2 linked regions of the Oceanicoccus sp. KOV_DT_Chl genome follow. The protein of the gene in region 1 binds, or shares a complex with, the protein of each later gene. Links are inferred from orthologs where the notes say so. Each region holds a gene or a part of one and is shown in the gene's direction. Other genes may lie near its edges.

What was found. The genes of interacting proteins can lie anywhere in the genome.
Region 2: the proteins of aceF (region 1) and lpdA are in contact, whole or in part, in a crystal structure (PDB 1EBD), measured with the Geobacillus stearothermophilus proteins. The link is inferred for Oceanicoccus sp. KOV_DT_Chl from one-to-one orthologs. Residues at the interface, in WP_033016211.1 of Geobacillus stearothermophilus: Ile130, Ala131, Met132, Pro133, Arg136, Arg140, Glu141, Asn155, Arg157; in WP_049624544.1 of Geobacillus stearothermophilus: Pro340, Ser341, Asp344, Tyr345, Arg403, Asp406, Val408, Glu431, Ala432, Gly433, Asp438.

Annotation. Positions count from the first base shown.
Region 1 is NZ_FQLF01000002.1:366,922-372,706, reverse strand. What follows is about bases 2,506-5,434. They hold aceF (dihydrolipoyllysine-residue acetyltransferase), read left to right. Parts: upstream 2,506-3,120; coding sequence 3,121-4,749; downstream 4,750-5,434. Other genes in these bases: UNITIG_RS05330 (tetratricopeptide repeat protein), read right to left, coding at 4,818-5,434; aceE (pyruvate dehydrogenase (acetyl-transferring), homodimeric type), read left to right, coding at 2,506-3,055. Outside these bases: UNITIG_RS05345 (PleD family two-component system response regulator), read left to right, coding at 1-124; more of aceE, read left to right, coding at 407-2,505; more of UNITIG_RS05330, read right to left, coding at 5,435-5,573.
Region 2 is NZ_FQLF01000007.1:27,640-34,624, reverse strand. The notes cover bases 1,426-4,346. They hold lpdA (dihydrolipoyl dehydrogenase), read left to right. Parts: upstream 1,426-2,126; coding sequence 2,127-3,566; downstream 3,567-4,346. Other genes in these bases: sucC (ADP-forming succinate--CoA ligase subunit beta), read left to right, coding at 3,878-4,346; odhB (2-oxoglutarate dehydrogenase complex dihydrolipoyllysine-residue succinyltransferase), read left to right, coding at 1,426-2,042. Also shown: UNITIG_RS21425 (2-oxoglutarate dehydrogenase E1 component), read left to right, coding at 1-804; more of odhB, read left to right, coding at 840-1,425; more of sucC, read left to right, coding at 4,347-5,044; UNITIG_RS24755 (DUF1214 domain-containing protein), read right to left, coding at 5,993-6,496; UNITIG_RS24750 (hypothetical protein), read right to left, coding at 6,448-6,858; UNITIG_RS24745 (DUF1254 domain-containing protein), read right to left, coding at 6,819-6,985. UniProt on the Escherichia coli protein: Lipoamide dehydrogenase is a component of the glycine cleavage system as well as of the alpha-ketoacid dehydrogenase complexes.

The DNA of each region.
Region 1 (5,785 bases):
TCCGTTCGGTGCCTCAAACCCTCTATTTCCCTACCCTGATGATTTAAGAGGTAATACCAGCGGGGACTGGAATGCTGTTGCGCTGAAAAATAACCGGGTCAAATTTGTGTTGTTGTCAGATTAATGAGTGGCATTTTTGGCCCGATTTTAGAGATTTATCCATTAAATACAGTGAGATAGAGCTATATTTTCTTGAGTTATTCCCAGTATTTATTTAAAAAATGTGCTACGATGTGCCGGTTTTTACGTCGTGCAGGTAGTTTGGCTGTTCAAAAATCCTGTCTCCGGTAATGAAATAGTGGTTTTTGGCTAACGCTGTTGATTAATCCGGTGTTCTATCTTTATTCGTAGCCCGGTGTCTGCAGCCGCACGGCATTGGCTTATACATGTATTTTAGGGGAGTTTTATGCAAGACAATGATCCAATCGAAACAGCAGAATGGTTGGAAGCACTTTCCGATGTGCTTGGTCAGGATGGTGGTCCCGAGCGGGCAACATTCTTGTTAAAGACCATGGCGGAGGAGGTAGCTCAGTCCGGTAGCCAGGTTCCCTCTGCAATCACTACTCCCTTTCGCAATACCATCAAGCCTACGGATGAACGTCGTATGCCTGGTGATTTATTTATGGAGCGCCGTATTCGTTCATTGATTCGATGGAATGCGCTCGCCATGGTGATGCGTGCCAACGATAATGATGATGGACTGGGTGGGCACATATCCTCATTTTCTTCCGCAGCCACTCTCTACGATATTGGTTTTAATTATTTCTTTAAAGGTAATGATGATCGCCATGGCGATCTTATTTATTATCAGGGTCACAGCGCACCTGGCATGTATGCGCGCTCTTATCTGGAAGGGCGGTTAAGCGAAGATCAGCTGGATAATTTCCGCCGTGAAGTAGGTGGTAATGGTTTGTCTTCTTATCCACACCCATGGTTGATGCCTAATTATTGGCAATTTCCTACTGTTTCGATGGGCTTGGGCCCTATTCAGGCGATCTACCAGGCACACGTGATGAAGTATCAACACAGCCGTGAACTGCTTGATCAAAGTGGTCGTAAAGTATGGGCCTTTTTGGGCGATGGCGAGTGTGATGAACCCGAATCCTTGGGTGCTATCGCGTTGGCTGGACGCGAACGCCTGGATAACCTCATTTTTGTTGTAAATTGTAATTTGCAACGCTTGGATGGTCCGGTACGTGGCAATGGCAAAATTATTCAGGAATTAGAAGGGGTGTTTCGCGGTGCTGGTTGGAATGTTATCAAGGTTATTTGGGGCCGCCACTGGGATGCACTATTAGAGAAAGACAAAACTGGCTTGTTGAAAAAGCGCATGAATGAAGTGTGCGATGGTGAATTGCAAAATTATAAAGCCAATGGCGGCGCTTATACCCGTGAGCACTTTTTTGGCAAGTACCCAGAGCTGTTGGAATTGGTTAAAGATTTATCCGATGACGATATTATGTATCTAAATCGTGGGGGTCATGACCCTTATAAAATGTATGCAGCTTATGCGCAGGCGGTAGAAACGGTAGAACGCCCGACAGTGGTTTTGGCAATGACAGTGAAAGGCTATGGTATGGGCCATTCCGGCGAGGCGCAAAATGAAACGCACTCGTTGAAAAAGCTGGATATCGAGAGCTTGAAAAAATTCCGCGATCGTTTTGGTATTCCTATCAATGACGATGAATTAAAAAATGTCCCGTATTACAAGCCAGCTGACGATAGTCCTGAAATGGTTTATATGCGCAAACGCAGGGAAGAGTTAGGTGGTTTTATTCCTTCGCGCAAAGATGATTTTGAAGCGCTGGAAGTGCCATCACTAGAAAGTTTTAGCGGACAGTTAAAGAGCAGCGGCAAGCGCGAAATTTCTACCACGATGGCGTTTGTACGGTTGCTTTCAACCCTGACTAAAGATAAAAAAATTGGCCAGCGTGTAGTCCCTATCGTGCCTGATGAGGCGCGCACGTTTGGGATGGAAGGGATGTTCCGCCAACTGGGTATATATTCATCGCAAGGCCAGCGTTATACGCCACACGATGCCGATCAAATTATGTATTACAAGGAAGATAAAAAAGGTCAGATTTTGGAGGAGGGTATCAACGAAGCAGGGGCTTTTTCAGCCTGGCTAGCTGCGGCGAGCTCTTACAGTAATCACGGCTACCCCATGGTGCCGTTTTATATTTTTTATTCCATGTTTGGTTTTCAGCGCATTATGGATTTAGCCTGGGCGGCGGGTGATACACAGGCTCGAGGTTTCTTGTTGGGCGCTACTGCAGGACGCACTACTTTGAATGGTGAGGGCCTGCAGCATCAGGATGGCCATAGCTTGTTAATGGCTAATATGATTCCTAATTGCGTCGCCTATGATCCTACTTACTCCTATGAGCTTGCAGTGATTATTCAGCACGGTTTACAGCAGATGTATGCAGAGAAGAAGAACTGTTTTTATTACATCACCGTTGAAAATGAAAATTATCATCACCCTGAAATGCCTGAAAATTGTGAAGAAGGCATTATCAAAGGTATGTACAAAATTGAGCAGGCGACCCACGGCAAGACGCATACTGTACAGTTGATGGGTGGCGGCGCGATTTTACGTGAAGTTCAGGCTGCTGCTGAAATTCTACGTAATGACTATGATGTTGATGCTGATGTGTGGAGTTTGACCAGTATCAATGAGTTACGTCGCGAGGGTATGGCTGTTGATCGCTGGAACTTAATGAATCCAGAGAAGGTTGCACGTAAGTCTTATGTGGCACAGCAATTAGAGGATTGTGAAGGGCCGGTTATCTGCGCTACCGATTATATGAAGTCTTATGGTGAGCAAATAGCGCCGTTTATTCGTCGCCAGTATCGGGTGTTAGGTACTGATGGCTTTGGTCGCTCTGACACGCGCGCAATGTTGCGTTACCACTTTGAAGTAGATCGTTATTTCGTGGTCTTGGCGGCTTTAAAATCTTTGGTAGATGAAGATAAGTTGGATGCTTCGGTAGCCGTTGATGCGGCCAAAAAATTTGGCATTAGTAGCGATAAAAGGGACCCGATGGGATGTTAGTCTAAGAGTCATATAAATGGGAATGATGCATAAAAAGTCTAGCCACTTAACTACAGGAAATTCGTGTGAGTAAAGAAATAATTAAAGTGCCTGATATTGGCGGCGCAGAAGGCGTCGAGGTGATTGAGATTTGTGTGGCAGTAGGTGATCAGATTGCTGCTGAAGATTCGTTGGTTGTGCTCGAGTCTGATAAGGCTTCAATGGAAGTGCCATCCCCTATGGCGGGGACAGTGTCTGCAATCATGATCTCGGATGGTGATTCGCTATCTGAGGGTGATGTGATTCTTGAATTGGAGGTTGAGGCTGGGGAGGCTGTTGCCGAACCAGAAGACGCCCCTGTGCAAGCGTCTGCAGAAGTAAAACCCGACCCCGAACCTGTGGCACCAAGTGTCAATGAAAATAACGCAGCTGCCGCTTCTACCCAAACCATAAAGGTGCCTGATATTGGTGGTGCCGCTAATGTTGATGTCATTGAGGTTTGTGTTGCAGTCGGCGATGACTTGGCCGAAGGTGATTCGCTTATTGTGCTGGAGACTGATAAAGCGTCTATGGAAGTGCCAGCGCCAATGGCAGGTAAAGTCATTTCACTCGCGGTAGCAGAGGGCGATACAATCTCTGAAGGTGGCGAGATTTTAAAGTTGGAGGTGATGGCTGCAGCCGCTGAGCCAGCTACAGAGACTACTTCTAGCCCAGCTCCGGCTGAGGCCGTGGCTTCGCCGCCACCGGTAGTTGCCAGTGCTCCTGCCCCGGCTGCGCAATCAAGTGATTCGAAGCCGCCAGCCGCAGATTCTGATCCGTCTATTTACGCTGGGCCAGCCGTTCGGCGTTTGGCGCGAGAATTGGGCGCACCTTTAATTGACGTTAAGGGGAGTGGCCCCAAAGGTCGTATCTCCAAAGATGATTTAAAAGCGCATGTGAAAGCGGCTTTAGCGAATAAAGCGAGCAGCTCTGGCGGTAGCGGTATACCTGCAGTGCCGGCGGTGGATTTTAGCAAGTTTGGTGACGTGACCATTGAACCGTTGACCAAAATTCATAAAATCACCGCCCAAAATATGCATCGCAGTTGGTTGAATGTGCCGCATGTTACCCAGTTTGATGACGCCGATATTTCTGATTTGGAAGATTTTCGTCAGTCTTTGAAGGCGGAAGCTGAGCGTCGAGGGGTAAAAATTACGCCATTGCCTTTTATATTAAAAGCCTGTGCCAAGGCCTTGCTTGATCACCCGAAATTCAATGCGTCGCTGGATAGTGATGGCGAAAACATGGTGTTTAAGCATTACGTTCATATTGGGATGGCCGTTGATACTCCGGCTGGCTTGGTGGTACCGGTAATACGGGATGTCGATAAAAAATCTATCTGGGATTTAGCGGCAGAAACTGTCGAACTGGCGCAAAAAGCCAAGGACAGAAAATTAAAGCCAGCTGAAATGCAAGGCGGATGTTTTACCATTTCAAGCTTGGGCGGGATTGGCGGTCAGGGGTTTACCCCTATCGTGAATACACCAGAGGTGGCAATCTTGGGTATATCCAAACTAGCGGTTAAGCCGCATTGGAATGGAAAAGAGTTTGTACCTAGAAAAATGCTGCCATTGGCATTGTCCTATGATCACCGGGCTATAAATGGTGGTGATGGTGGGCGGTTTATGACTTACTTAGGTGAGTTGCTAGCGGATATTCGACGTTTGGTGTTATAGAAAAGTATTGGCGTAAAAAAGCCGTACTGAAGTCATTCAGTACGGCTTTTTTGTGTCTGCTTGAAAAGTTAGATAGACGAAAGCTGCTTTTTCGCACGTTTTTCTAATTCGTCCAATAATTGCTGCGCTTTTTCCTGGCCATTATCCAAAGCGTCTTCCAGCCAAATCCCCGCCATTTGATCACTCTGTACTGTGCCTGTTCCAGTTAAGTACATATAGCCCAGCAAGTATTTTGCATTGGCGTCTCCGGACTCTGACGCTTTAGTTGCCCAATAAAAAGCTTTGGCATTATTTTGTTCTACGCCGAGGCCTTTCATGTAAATCAGAACTAATTTAAATTGGGCGGGAGCAGAACCATTTTCTCCGGCTTTTAGTAACCAGAATTCTGTTTGTTCTAGATCTTTTTCAACGCCTTTACCTTCTTCATAGTAGAGCGCTAATTCAAACTGGGCTCTGGCATAGTCAGATTTCGCCGCGCGCATATACCACTTTGCGGCGTCCTCATACTTGTTTTTATCGGCGTCTAATTGCCCTAATTGGAATTGAGCTTCAGGAACCCCTTTTTTGGCAGCGCGGCCAAACCACTTTTCTGCTTCATCCAGGTCTTGTTTAACTATCTTGCCTTGTGAATACAGGAGTCCTAAGCTGTACATCGCCGAAACATTGTCGTGTTTCGCAGCACGCTTCCAGTATTTAACAGCCTTTTTACCATCATTTTCATGGTAGGCAATCAAACCTTTGCTAAATAGTGGGTCGTTCGCCATAGCTGTGCTACTTAACAGCACCACTGTTAAGGCGATAATAATTGGTTTCAATAGTTGCATGTTGAAAACCTCGCTTTGTTCATTCCGTTTGCCTTCTTTGCCTGAATTTATTGCGGCATCATGTCGAGAAGGATCCATTGTTCATCAATGTATGTAGATAACATAGTCATTAATATAGGTAGTTCAACCTATGTGCTTAAATACTCTAAAAACTAGGGAGAGGTAGTAAAAGTGCGATAAAAACAGCTTGTTTTTGTGCGCTAGTTCACAAA
Region 2 (6,985 bases), on another replicon or contig:
GCAACCACTATGCCGAATGTGTTAGTGATTTGGGAGGCGCAGTTTGGTGATTTTGCTAATGGTGCACAAGTGGTTATCGATCAGTTTATTGCCAGCGGTGAGCATAAGTGGCAGCGTTTATGTGGTTTAACTATGTTGTTGCCGCATGGATATGAAGGGCAGGGTCCAGAGCACTCGTCGGCGCGGTTAGAGCGTTATTTACAATTGTGTGCTGAGCATAATATTCAGGTTTGCGTGCCAACAACGCCGGCCCAGGTGTTTCATATGTTGCGGCGTCAAGCGTTACGGCCATTGCGCAAACCATTAATCGTGATGTCACCAAAAAGTTTGTTGCGTCATAAAGATGCTGTTTCCACATTGGAGGATCTGGCTGATGGTCAATTCTATAATGTGTTGCCTGAATCAGATGAGTTACCTGCAGAGCAAATAACCCGAGTCGTCATGTGCAGCGGTAAAGTTTATTACGATTTACGCGAAGTACGTCGTGAACGGGAAATGAATCATGTGGCAATTATTCGACTGGAGCAGCTGTACCCATTTCCAGAACAAGAGTTGCAAGCCGTGTTAGCGCCTTATGCGAATTTAACCGAGATTGTCTGGTGTCAGGAAGAGCCGATGAATCAGGGCGCTTGGTACTCCAGTCAGCACCATATGCGTCGAGTCATTAATGTCCATAATTCCAGTTTATATTTGGAGTATGCGGGCCGCGATGCATCAGCTTCGCCGGCAGCGGGTTATATGGCATTGCATGTCGCCCAACAGGAAAAAGTCATTGCCGATGCCCTAGGCTTTAGCGTCCAATAACATTTTTAGCGATAGATTTTATAAAAGGAAAGAACATGACCATTGATATTAAAGCGCCAGCATTTCCTGAGTCCATTGCCGATGGCACTGTAGCGACATGGCACAAAAAGCCTGGTGAGGCGGTGTCTCGCGATGAGCTGATTGTTGACATTGAAACGGATAAAGTTGTGCTGGAGATTGTCGCGCCAGCCGATGGTGTGATTAGTGAAATTATTAAAGCCGAAGGCGAAACGGTTTTAAGTAATGAGTTGATAGGCCTTTTTGCCGCTGGTGAGGCAGGTACTGTGGCAGCTGTTGTTGAGCAGCCCGTTACTGCGGCTCAACCTCAGCCAATTACCAGTGATTTAAAACTTAGCCCAGCTGCAAGAAAGATGATCGAAGAAAATAAAGTTGAGCCTGCGGCAGTTGTTGGTACCGGTAAAGGTGGCTTGGTTACCAAAGAAGATGTGATGGCTCATTTGGCCAGTGCCCCAGTCGTCGCGCCAGTGTCAAAAGCTGTGGTAGCTGCGCCGGTGGTTGTGCTCGATGCCGGCGAAAAAATTGAAAAACGTGTACCTATGACGCGTTTGCGTAAGCGTATTGCTGAACGGTTGTTAGATGCCACCCAAAATACCGCTATGTTGACCACATTTAATGAGGTCAATATGGAGCCGGTAATGACATTGCGTAGTCAATATAAAGATTTATTTGAAAAAACCCATAATGGTGTCCGTCTTGGCTTTATGGGGTTTTTTGTAAAAGCAGCCTGTGAGGCGTTAAAGCGTTACCCTGCAGTGAATGCATCAATTGATGGTGATGATGTGGTTTATCATGGTTATCAGGATGTGGGTGTGGCAGTCTCATCTGACAAGGGGTTAGTTGTTCCTGTATTACGCGATGTTGATAATATGGGCTTGGCAACCGTCGAGAATACTATTCGCGATTTTGGTCTGCGTGCGCGTGATGGCAAATTATCGCTTGATGATATGCAAGGCGGAACGTTTACTATTACCAATGGCGGCGTGTTTGGTTCACTGATGTCTACGCCAATTATTAATCCACCACAAACAGCAATTCTGGGCATGCATAAAATCCAGGATCGGCCAATGGCGGTGAATGGCGAAGTGAAAATATTGCCGATGATGTATTTGGCATTGTCGTATGATCACCGTCTTATTGACGGTAAAGAAGCGGTGCAGTTTTTGGTAACCATTAAAGATTTGCTGGAAGATCCCGCGCGAATTTTGTTAGAAATTTAATGGTCTTCGGGTAAGTCCTGCAATCGCAAATATTACGCCGGGTGAATTTCGCAAGGCGCTGTTTCAAAATTTTATTAGGAAATTATCATGTCAAAATTTGATGTAGTCGTTATTGGTTCTGGCCCCGCTGGTTATGTGGCGGCTATTCGCGCTGCTCAACTTGGTTTAAGTGTCGCCTGTATTGAAAAGAGCACTAATAAATTGGGTAAGACTGGTTTGGGTGGTACGTGCTTAAACGTAGGTTGTATCCCTTCTAAAGCCTTACTTGATAGCTCACATAAATTTGCCGAAGCAAGAGATGATTTTAAATTTCATGGCATTGCTGCTAAAGGTGTATCCATGGACGTGGCGAAAATGATTGACCGCAAGGATAAAATTGTGGGTCAGTTGACCGGTGGTATTGGCCAGTTATTTAAGGTTAATGGTGTTAAAGAAATCAAAGGTTTTGGTAAAGTATTGGCAGGTAAGAAAGTAGAAGTGACTGCTGATGATGGTTCCGTTTCAACACTGGACGCTGAGAATATTATTATTGCTGCAGGTTCTGCGCCCATTGATATTCCGCCTGCTCCCATTGATCAGGATGTGATTGTAGATTCAACGGGCGCATTGGAATTTTTAAAAGTGCCTAAGCGTCTGGGTGTTATTGGTGCAGGCGTGATTGGTTTGGAGCTTGGCAGTGTATGGGCGCGTTTAGGCGCGGAGGTGGTAGTACTTGAGGCGCTTGACGTATTTTTGCCAGCGGTTGATCAACAAGTTGCAAAAGAAGCGCAGCGTATTTTCACCAAAAAACAAAAATTGGATATTCGTCTGGGGGCTAGAGTCACAGCTTCTGAAGTAAAAGGCGGCAAGGTCACGGTCACCTATCAGGATGCGGATGGTGAAAAGCAGGAAGTGTTTGATAAGTTGGTAGTCGCGGTCGGACGACGTCCGCAGAGTGAAAACCTGCTGGCCGCGGATAGCGGTGTGCGTTTGGTTGAGCGCGGTTTTATTTATGTTAATGATCATTGTGAAACGGAAGTGCCTGGTGTTTTTGCGGTGGGTGATATTGTTCGAGGGCCGATGTTAGCGCATAAAGGTTCCGAAGAGGGGGTGATGGTTGCAGAGCGCATCGCCGGTAAAAAAGCGGCAATGAATTATGACTGTATCCCCAGTGTTATTTACACCCATCCAGAAATTGCTGCGGTAGGGCAAACTGAAGAGCAGCTGAAAGCTGATGGCATTGAATACAAAGTCGGGGTATTCCCTTTTGTGGCCAGTGGTCGTGCATTGGCAGCGAACGATAGTGATGGCTTTGTGAAGATGATTGCGCATGCGGAGACAGATCGTATACTCGGTTGCCATATCATTGGCCCTAGCGCTGCAGATCTGGTTCAGCAGGTAGTGATTGCTATGGAATTTGGCTCCAGTGCTGAAGATATTGGCTTGACTGTGTTTGGTCATCCAACATTGTCCGAAGCTGTACATGAAGCTGCGCTGGCCGTTGAGGGGCATGCCATTCACATCCCTAATAAGAAAAAACGCTAGTGTGCTTATAATTTAATCAGTTCATTTTTCATTTGAGCATCGAAATAGTGCGGGGTGGGTCATTATGGTTCGCCCCGTATTGCATTTGCGGCCATGTCAGCTGTCTTTTGTGGCTTATAATCTTAATTTACTGAAACTTCTACATTTTTATTTGCGGTTGAGCGTGAAATTCGGGAGAATACGCCACCGAATTTAGGGCGCTAAGCTTCTCAAGCAATTTCAGGTTTTTGCCCTAATTCGAAACAGTGGTTAGCCGCTTGTTATTAGTGCGGCAGCCAACTTGAATTCACAGACCAAGATGGTAAATCAACATGAACCTTCACGAGTATCAGGGTAAACAATTGTTTGCTGAGTATGGGTTACCTGTGTCAAAGGGCTATGCCTGTGATACACCCGAGGAAGCAGCCCAAGCTGCTGATCAAATTGGCGGCGATAAGTGGGTAGTTAAAGCTCAGGTCCACGCTGGCGGCCGCGGTAAAGCGGGCGGTGTTAAGCTGGTATCGAGCAAAGACGAAATCAAAGCCTTTGCGCAACAATGGTTGGGTAAAAATCTGGTGACCTACCAGACTGACGAAAATGGCCAACCAGTTTCTAAAATTCTTGTTGAGTCTTGTACTGACATCGATCAGGAATTGTATCTGGGTGCTGTGGTTGATCGTTCTTCTCGCCGTATTGTTTTCATGGCATCTACCGAAGGTGGTGTGGAAATTGAAAAAGTAGCGGAAGAGACCCCTGAAAAAATTCTTAAAGCTGAAATCGACCCATTGACGGGCGCCCAGCCATATCAAGGTCGCGAGTTGGCTTTTAAACTGGGTCTGCAAGGCGTTCAGATCAAACAGTTTGTGACTATCTTTATGGGCTTGGCCAAATTGTTTCAGGACCTGGATCTGGCGTTGATTGAAATCAACCCGCTGGTCATTACTGACGAAGGTAATTTGCACTGTCTGGACGCTAAATTAGGCGTTGACAGCAATGCGATGTACCGTCAGCCCAAGCTAAAAGAAATGCACGATCCTTCGCAGGAAGATGCACGTGAAGCACAAGCGGCTAAGTGGGAGCTCAACTATGTTGCGCTAGACGGCAACATTGGCTGCATGGTTAACGGTGCAGGCTTGGCGATGGGTACTATGGATATCGTTAAGTTACACGGTGGCCAGCCTGCTAACTTCCTGGATGTGGGTGGCGGTGCCACTAAAGAGCGCGTATCAGAAGCGTTTAAAATTATCCTGTCTGACGATACTGTACAAGCCGTTTTGGTTAATATCTTCGGTGGTATTGTCCGCTGTGATCTAATCGCTGAGGGTATCATCGGTGCTGTTGGTGAAGTGGGCGTTGAAGTCCCTGTGGTTGTTCGTCTGGAAGGTAACAACGCTGAGCTGGGCTCAAAATTGTTGGCTGAAAGTGGTTTGAACATTATTGCTGCCAACAGCTTGAAAGAAGCTGCCGATGCAGTGGTTAAAGCAGCGGAGGGCAAATAATGAGCATCCTAATTAACAAAGATACTAAAGTCATCTGTCAGGGTTTTACTGGTTCTCAGGGTACTTTTCATTCAGAACAAGCCATTGCTTATGGTACTAAAATGGTTGGTGGTGTTACGCCAGGCAAAGGTGGACAAGAGCATTTAGGCCTGCCGGTATTTAACACCGTTGCTGACGCTGTTGCAGCGACTGGTGCTGAAGCCTCAGTTATCTATGTACCTGCGCCTTTCTGTAAAGATTCTATTTTAGAAGCGGCCAATGGCGGCATTAAATTGATCGTATGTATCACTGAAGGTATTCCAACGTTGGATATGCTGGAGTGTAAAGTGAAGTGCGATCAGCTAGGTGTGCGTTTGATCGGACCTAACTGCCCAGGTGTTATCACTCCTGGAGAATGTAAAATCGGTATTATGCCTGGTCACATTCACTTGCCTGGCAAAGTCGGTATCGTATCTCGTTCTGGTACTTTGACTTATGAAGCCGTTAAGCAAACGACTGATGCCGGTTTTGGTCAGTCTACTTGTGTTGGTATTGGTGGCGACCCAATTCCTGGTTCTAACTTTATCGATATTTTGGAAATGTTCCAGAACGATCCAGCGACTGAAGCGATTGTGATGATCGGTGAAATCGGTGGTACTGCTGAAGAAGAAGCAGCGGCTTACATCAAAGCCAACGTAACCAAGCCTGTTGTGTCTTACATTGCTGGTGTTACTGCACCTGCTGGTAAGCGTATGGGGCACGCGGGGCGATTATCTCGGGTGGTAAAGGTACTGCTGATGAGAAGTTCGCTGCGCTGCAAGATGCGGGTGTTAAGACCGTTCGCAGTCTGGCAGATATCGGTGAAGCCTTAAGTGAGATCACTGGTTGGTAAGTACTGTTGAAATAGCACAAAAAAGGATGCCTCGGCATCCTTTTTTGTTTATACAAGTTATGCGTTAAACACTTGGGCTATTTAACCTGTTCGATTTCACTAGGCCGCCAGCTTTTATTGATCCATGGTTCTAATGGGCCGTACATTCTTAGAATCATAAACCAGCTCTTACCGGGCATTGTTGCTAGCCAATTACCTGTTTTTCCATCAGGCGCTTTGGGTCCGAAAAATACATCGTAGGAGCCGTCCTGGTTTTTTTTCATGCCTTCCGTGAGGCTGCCTACGGTTGGGAACTGTTGGCTGGTTTGAAGCTGTGACCGTGTTTGTGTGTCGTACAAAGTTACAGCCCAAAAATTGTTAACGGGAACATTTGGCGGCAGATGGAGTTTGTAAGTCTTGCCACCATCGAAAGGTTTTTTGTTTGCATCAAGATAAGCCAATGCATAATCAGAGCCTGCTCCTGCCGTAGTCACAGCCATTGCAGGCGTCACGCCACCGGCGTTAAAGTAGAACAGCGTTCTTGCGTTTAGATTCATCGCGCCGTCTGCTTCGAAGGAGGTGTTTTTGTTGGCGTAGGCCATAGTCCAACCGCTGTCAGTATCGGGTAGATGGCGACACCGTCAAAGCGCGGTTGCACGGTGATTGCGCGCGAGGTGGCGTTGCCTAGTGTGCCTGCCTCTATTAGCAGTTGTTTCATTCTCGCATCGGGTTTAAAAGCCTGCCCTTTGACGATACCAATGGCGGCAATCGCCCCCCGCATTTCTGGCTCAATTGCATCCAGTGGTTCGCGTTGAATCATTTCATTGAGAATTTCAAAATAAGCCAGGTCATTGGGAAAAACGGTATTGAAAGCTTTCCCAGAGACATTGATAAATTCAGTGGCTTTGGGTTTAGCTGCGTCTTTCAGCGGATAAATTTTAAGCCCGGACTTGATGTTAGCCACTGCAGGTTCAAGCCCCTTTTTGATGGAGCCGCGCAGAAACAGAAAGTTACGATGGGTTTTAGGTTTAAGTAAAAAATAGCCACTGGGTACTTTGCCGTCATAGCCGGGGGGAGCACCAAATACTTTC